Regions from separate parts of the Limosilactobacillus vaginalis genome, predicted to be linked through region 1. Evidence: predicted binding sites of a transcription regulator. Region 1 holds the regulator's gene; the other holds the start of a gene.
What was found. The regulator NrdR, encoded in region 1, represses ribonucleotide reductase genes. The targets are predictions, from matches to a motif close to ACACNATATATNGTGT.
Positions count from the first base shown of each region.

Region 2: a site for NrdR is predicted at 1,102-1,117, ahead of nrdH (glutaredoxin-like protein NrdH). Genes of this name have one in related genera too.

Region 1 is NZ_CP104399.1:1,262,017-1,265,441, forward strand. It holds gene dnaI (primosomal protein DnaI) at 1-258, opposite strand, end outside; gene N4627_RS06345 (replication initiation and membrane attachment family protein) at 255-1,634, opposite strand; gene nrdR (transcriptional regulator NrdR) at 1,652-2,113, opposite strand; gene coaE (dephospho-CoA kinase) at 2,156-2,761, opposite strand; gene mutM (DNA-formamidopyrimidine glycosylase) at 2,754-3,425, opposite strand, start outside.
Region 2 is NZ_CP104399.1:360,004-363,428, reverse strand. It holds gene dnaX (DNA polymerase III subunit gamma/tau) at 1-147, opposite strand, end outside; RNA gene ffs (signal recognition particle sRNA small type) at 301-398, opposite strand; gene tadA (tRNA adenosine(34) deaminase TadA) at 421-942, opposite strand; gene nrdH (glutaredoxin-like protein NrdH) at 1,188-1,418, shown strand; gene nrdE (class 1b ribonucleoside-diphosphate reductase subunit alpha) at 1,561-3,425, shown strand, end outside.

The DNA.
Region 1 (3,425 bases):
CGCATTAACAATTAATTGCGGAGAATAGCCTGGTGCTACCGTAGCCGTTCCCTTACTGATTAATTGCTTTTCATGAAAGTATTCATAAAGCTTAGCTTCGCCTCGCTCAATTGCTTGTGGTGAAAGTTTTTGAGCATTATTCTTCAGGAAGGCGGCAACTTCCGGATCATTCAGGACCTGATTAATCATTTGCTCATAAGCAGAACCAAAATTTTGGCTTTTCATAATCTCTTTCATTGTTTTACTCAATGATTTCATTTACTTTCATCCCCTTCAGAACCGACCGATTTCTTTCGCCTTGCTAACCGCTGACGAAGCCGATCTAATTGTTCTGGTGTTGACTTCTTGATTTGCTGTTCATCCTCATTAGCCCATGCTGGCATCTTTTCACGAACAGTGGTGGTTCGCTGGCGGTAATAGTTTGCGTGGCGACTAGTACGTTTCTGGGCTTTTTTATCGTTAAACTCATGGATATGGGCAAGCGCTTCTTCAGCGGTCGCCACTCCTGCACGCATCCAGTTATTAGCAATAGCATTCACATAATTCGCTTGCAGTGTTGGCCGTTTAAGCGAAGCAATCACATACCATGAAAGAATATTAACAACTCCAGCATCTAGTTGCTGTTCCTGAATTAGGCTCCGAATAATTGCCCGTTCTCCTGAAGTCACGAAGCCACCCATCTGTTGTTTTAACTGTTGAAGAAATGTAACCGGTGCATAGTACTTACATGTTTCAATTAACTGCTGTTCTTCCTGCGAAAGTGTAGTTTTACTTTTTTCTTCACTAACTTTTTCTTTGACAGGTTGTTTAGCATCTACCCGGTATTTCCCAGCTATAATTTGTTTAAGTCGCTGTGGACGAATTTTACTTGTTGTCAAATCAGTTGATTGAGTAATCAGTCGGGCCATTGTTGGCTCATCAATCCCATAAAGCTGGTGCTCAACTTCTATTAAGTCACGGTTACTACTCAGATCTTTTTCGGTGATGGGCTGATTTTTCAAGAATTGCACTAGCGTCGGCCAGTCAAAATCAACATTAACTAACTCTCCTTTTGCCTTCTTCTCACTAACTATTTTTTCACGAGTAGTGGTAATTTCTGTCGGCAAACGTGTAATCCGCTGATCATCAACATGAAAAGCATCAAAGAAGTTATGGGTAATTTCTTTGAGTGCTGCTGGGTGACCTACTAAGGTAAAACGATTAGCAAACTCACCAAGCTCCTTAAAGCGCGCCTCACCAACAGCCTCTAACAACAGAATACTAAGGAGATTATCATCAATAAACTCAGCTGGTGTAAGCGTTGGCTGAAGTTCATAAACGAATAAATCACCAAGCTGATCAGTTTGGGTAAAAGTCCGCAGCATTCCCGTGGCTTCCAATCGTTGAATACCTTCTTCAGCTGTCTGCTGTCCCGCATTAAGCTGAACTAGCAATTGAGACTGGAGGCGCCGGTCACTAATTGCTGGTTTTTCGTTTAATTGCGTTCTCAAGGCATGAAACATCGCAAATGCAGCGGTTCCTAATATTGGTTGATAAAAAAGTTCAAAAACATCTTCATTGAAATTCGACCATTGGTGGCTAGCAGTAACAATATATCCAGCCCCTGGATCAAATATTGATTTGCTTTTAGTCATTATGGCCTCGTTCCCCTTTACTTCTTATTATTTTTCATCATGGATTCCAACTCGTTCATAAACGCATCAACATCCTTGAATTGACGGTAAACACTTGCAAAACGAATGTAGGCAATTTCGTCAACATCTTTTAATTCTTGCATGACAAATTTACCGATTACCTGACTGGAAACCTCATTTTCGCCAAGGCTACGAACCTCTTTTTCAATTTTATCAGTTACTTTTGTTAGCCGTTCCATGCTAACAGGACGTTTTTCCGCTGATCTAACAATCCCGTTTAAAATCTTTTGACGACTAAATTCTTGTCGTGTTCCGTCTTTCTTTATCACTAATAATGGAGTTTCTTCATACCGTTCAAAAGTGGTAAAACGGAAACCACAGTGAATGCATTCCCGACGTCGTCTAATAAAAGTGCCATCTTCACTTGGCCGACTATCAACAACACGCGAACCGTTTTTATGACAGTGTGGACAACGCATCTGGCCTTCCTCCTTGCTTACTATTAAATAGTTTTCATTTTATCATAACCTATTATTATGCATCTGATCAATTAATCCAGCAACTTGGCGCTTTAATTCTTCCTTACTCCCGTTATTATCAATTACAATATCAGCCAATCGTTTTTTCTCTGCTAATGGCATCTGAGAGTCAATACGCTGCTCTGCCTCAGCTTGCGAATAACCATTTCGTTTCATCAGCCGTTGAACCTGAATTTGATGATCAGTAGCAACAACTACAACCAGGTCACATTCATCAGCATAGTTTTCCTCAAACAGGAGCGGGGCATCTAAAATGACATACGGGATTTGTTGCTTTTGGTAGTTCTTTACCTGTCGCCAAATCTCATCACGAATCAGTGGCTGCATTACCATATTCAACTTAGCTAGTTTAGTTTGATCACTGAAGACAAGGGAACCCAGTGCCTGTCGATTTAACGTCTGGTCAGCATTCAGAATTCCACTACCAAACACTGCTGTCAACCGTTCTAATCCTTTTGAATGTGCCGTTTGCAGCTGACGAACAAGTTGATCCGCGTCAATTACCGGATACCCGCTCAGCCTTAGCAAAGTACTAACGGTTGATTTACCAGTTGCAATTCCACCGGTTAGTCCAATTAACTTAGTCATTTTCACTCTCCAATAGCGGTTGGCAATGTGGACAAAATGTGGTTCCCCGTTGATTAACTTTTATTTTCACCATTTTGGTACCACATCGCGGACAGTGATCGCCACCATGACCATATGCGTTTAACTGCTCCTGAAATGCTCCAGCATCGCCAAACGCATTCTTAAAGGTATGAACAGTTGTCCCTTTGTATTCAATTGCCCTTGATAATTCTTGAATAATGTTGTCATGCAGAGTTTGAATCTGCTTATCAGTAAGGGTATTAGCCGGTTGTTCAGGATTAATTTTGCTCATCCAAAGGACTTCATCAACATAAATATTTCCTAAACCAGCAACGTGTCGCTGATTAAGTAAAAAAGGCTTTATTTTCCCGCGGCTCCGTTGCAAAATTCTCTTAAAATAATCAATCTTAAAATCAGCCGCAGTCGGCTCGGGACCAATTGTCTTTAACCCGCCAACAGTCATCTCATCCCCTGTTTTTACCAGTGTCATCCGGCCGAATTTTCGGGTATCGCGATAGCAGAGTTCTGTGCCGTCAGTAAATTTAAAAACAACGTGGGTATGCTTATCAATTGGAGCATCGACTGGCTGTGTGTAATAGCTGCCCTCCATTCGCAAATGTGAAACCATTGTTAAGTGATTGCTAAAACGAAAAAGAAGGTATTT
Region 2 (3,425 bases), 900 kb from region 1:
AGTACCCCGCGGCCCAGCGAAGAGGTAGGCATGACTAATTTGGTGAGTAATAATGGCGTTTTTGAGTGTCCGGGTAACAACTTGTTGACCAACCATATCGTCAAACCGCTGTGGACGCCATACACGATATAATGCCTGGTAACTCATTAATCAGCTTCCTTTCCGTAATTTTAATGCTGCTTAATATTATACTAGCTTTTATCAAAAGAAAAATCATTTGAACCGAATTTAAGATAAATAAAATTTTCAATTATAAAATTAAAGAGGCCAGGAAATAGTATCCCGACCTCACGGTTAATTTCTTAAAAAACTTAGAGCACAAGATACATCAAACTTAGTGCTGCTTCCTTCCGGACCTGACACGGTTCGTAAGCATACCCTTGCTCTAAGGCCTTACGGCAAATATCATCATACAACATTTTATTTAGAATTACTAGTCTTTTTCTTTTTTCGGGCCAGTTTACGTTTTTTCCGCACTGCCCGGAAAAAATCCTTTAACATTTGACTACACTGTTCACCAAGAACGCCAGCAGTCACATAAGCCTGATGATTTAATCGGTCATCACCAAGTAAATGATATAAACTATCGACTGTTCCCGCCTTAGGATCAGTTGCCCCGTAAAAGACATTTCTGATTCGCGCGTTTACAATTGCTCCGCTACACATCATGCACGGCTCAAGAGTAACGTATAGATCACAATCTTCAAGGCGCCAACTATGAAGGTAGGAACAGGCCTCCATAATTGCTAGCATTTCTGCATGATAAGTCACGTCCTGAAATTTTTCTCGCATGTTATGGCCGCGTCCTATAATTTTCCCTTGATAGGTCACTACTGCACCAATAGGAACTTCATCTAGCAACGCTGCTTTTTTTGCTTCAGCAATGGCCGCTCGCATAAACTTTACTTGTTCTTCTCGGGGAACTGTTACTCTTTCCTTCATCGTAAAAATTCTCCTTTAATTTATGTTAAATTTCTCTTTTCAAGTGTATAATATTAGTTTGTTGATCAATCTATCATTTATCAAGAAATAAATCAAAAAGTTTCACATACATAATTGCCCACCTCATGTGCTATATATTGTGTTTCACTATTTAAAGTCACACAATATATAGCACTTTTTCATTGATTTTTTACATAAGATCGCTATACTAGAAAACATCAAATAAGACGAGTGAGGGGATCAAAATGGTTACTGTGTTTTCTAAAAATAACTGCATCCAATGCAAAATGACTAAGAAATTCTTAAAAGCCCACAACATTAATTTCGTTGAACATAATATTGATGAACAACCAGAATTTATTAACAGTTTAAAGTCAGAAGGTTTCATGGCAACACCAGTTGTTAAGTTACCAAATGGTAATGCCTTTTCTGGTTTCCGTCCTGACGAATTAAACAAATTAACTCAAGCAATTTAATCTAATCGCAAGGACTATTCAAAATTCATCAATTTATACCGGAATTTGGTGATTTTAGAGTGGTTAGTGATAGAAAGTATTTTTTATCGCAACCGCTTTTTTTATTCGCTATTTTAAAAAATGATAGAAAGTGAGAATAAACATGGCACTATCTGATATTGATTTAACACAAGTTAAGTACTATGACCTTAACAATGAGGTTAATATTCCCAAGGATGGCAAAATCCAGTTAGATAAGGATCAAGCTGCTCTCAAAGACTTTATTGAGAATAACGTAAAGCCTAATACCAAGCAATTTGCTTCCGTGACCGCTCGCTATAAGTGGTTAGAAGACAATGACTACATTGAAGACGGCTTTATGGATAAGTATAGTGATGCTTTTATTGAAAAGTTATACGACTACTTAAAGCAACAAAATTTTCATTTTCATTCATTTATGGCCGCTTACAAATTCTATGCCCAATATGCTCTGCGGACTAATGACAAGGAATATTACCTTGAAAACTATATTGACCGGGTTGCAATGAACGCCCTTTACTTAGCGAATGGAGATGAAGAGCTAGCAATGATCCTGGCTGATGAGATTATTCATCAACGCTATCAACCAGCAACCCCTACCTTCTTGAACGTTGGTCGGAAACGGCGGGGAGAGTTCGTTTCATGCTTTGCCATTCAGCCAACGGATAACATGAACACTATCGGTCGAACAATCAATTCTGCGCTCCAGCTTTCTAAGATTGGTGGCGGTGTGGGAATCAATCTGAGCAATCTTCGTGAAGCAGGTTCCCCAATTAAGAAAATCGAAAATGCTGCTAGTGGGGTTGTCCCGGTAATGAAATTGTTAGAGGATAGTTTTTCCTACTCTAATCAGCTAGGTCAGCGTCAAGGTGCCGGGGTTGTTTACCTTAGCGTCTTCCACCCGGATATTATTGAATTCCTAGGTGCTAAAAAGGAAAATGCTGACGAAAAGATTCGGTTAAAGACCCTCTCTCTTGGAGTTACTGTTCCTGATAAGTTCTATGAATTGGTTGAAAAAGATGAAGATATGTACCTTTTCAGCCCCTACGATGTAGAACGGGTATACGGCAAACCATTCTCCTATGTTGATATTACCGAAGAATACGATAATATGGTTGCTAACGATGAGATTCACAAAAAGAAAGTGAATGCCCGTGACCTCGAAGATGAAATCAGTAAGCTTCAACAAGAATCTGGCTACCCTTACATTATCAACATTGACACCGTTAACCGTGACAATCCAATTGACGGTAAAATCGTGATGAGCAACCTCTGCTCTGAAATTGCCCAGGTTCAAACCCCATCCATTGTTGCCGATGATCAAAGCTACGAGACTCTTGGTACTGACATTAGCTGTAACTTAGGTTCTACTAATATTGCCAATATGATGAATACACCAGATTTTGGCCGTTCAATTCGCGCAATTGTTCGCGGTCTAACACGGATCAGTGACGTAGAAAGTCTTGACGTGGTTCCTTCAATCAAAAAGGGAAATGAGCTTAGTCACTCAATCGGACTTGGGGCAATGGGACTTCATGGCTACTTGGCCAAGAATCATATCCAATATGGAAGTCCGGTTGCTGTTGAATTCACTAGCGTTTACTTCATGCTACTTAATTACTGGTCACTAGTTGCTTCTAATGAAATTGCAAAGGAACGCCACGAAACGTTCCATAATTTTGAAAAGAGCAAGTACGCCGATGGTTCATACTTTGATAAGTACGTAAGTAAGGATTGGGGTCCTAAGTCTGACCTTGTTAAGAAGCTTTTTGCGAACATCCATATCCCAACGATTGATGACTGGAAGAAGCTAAAGGATGACGTTATGGCTGATGGACTTTACAATGAATATCGGTTAGCGGTTGCGCCTAATGGTTCTACTTCCTACATTAATGATTCAACTGCAAGCTTGACACCAATCATTAACCGGATTGAAGAACGGCAAGAGAAGATGATTGGGAAGATTTACTACCCCGCTCCATATCTTTC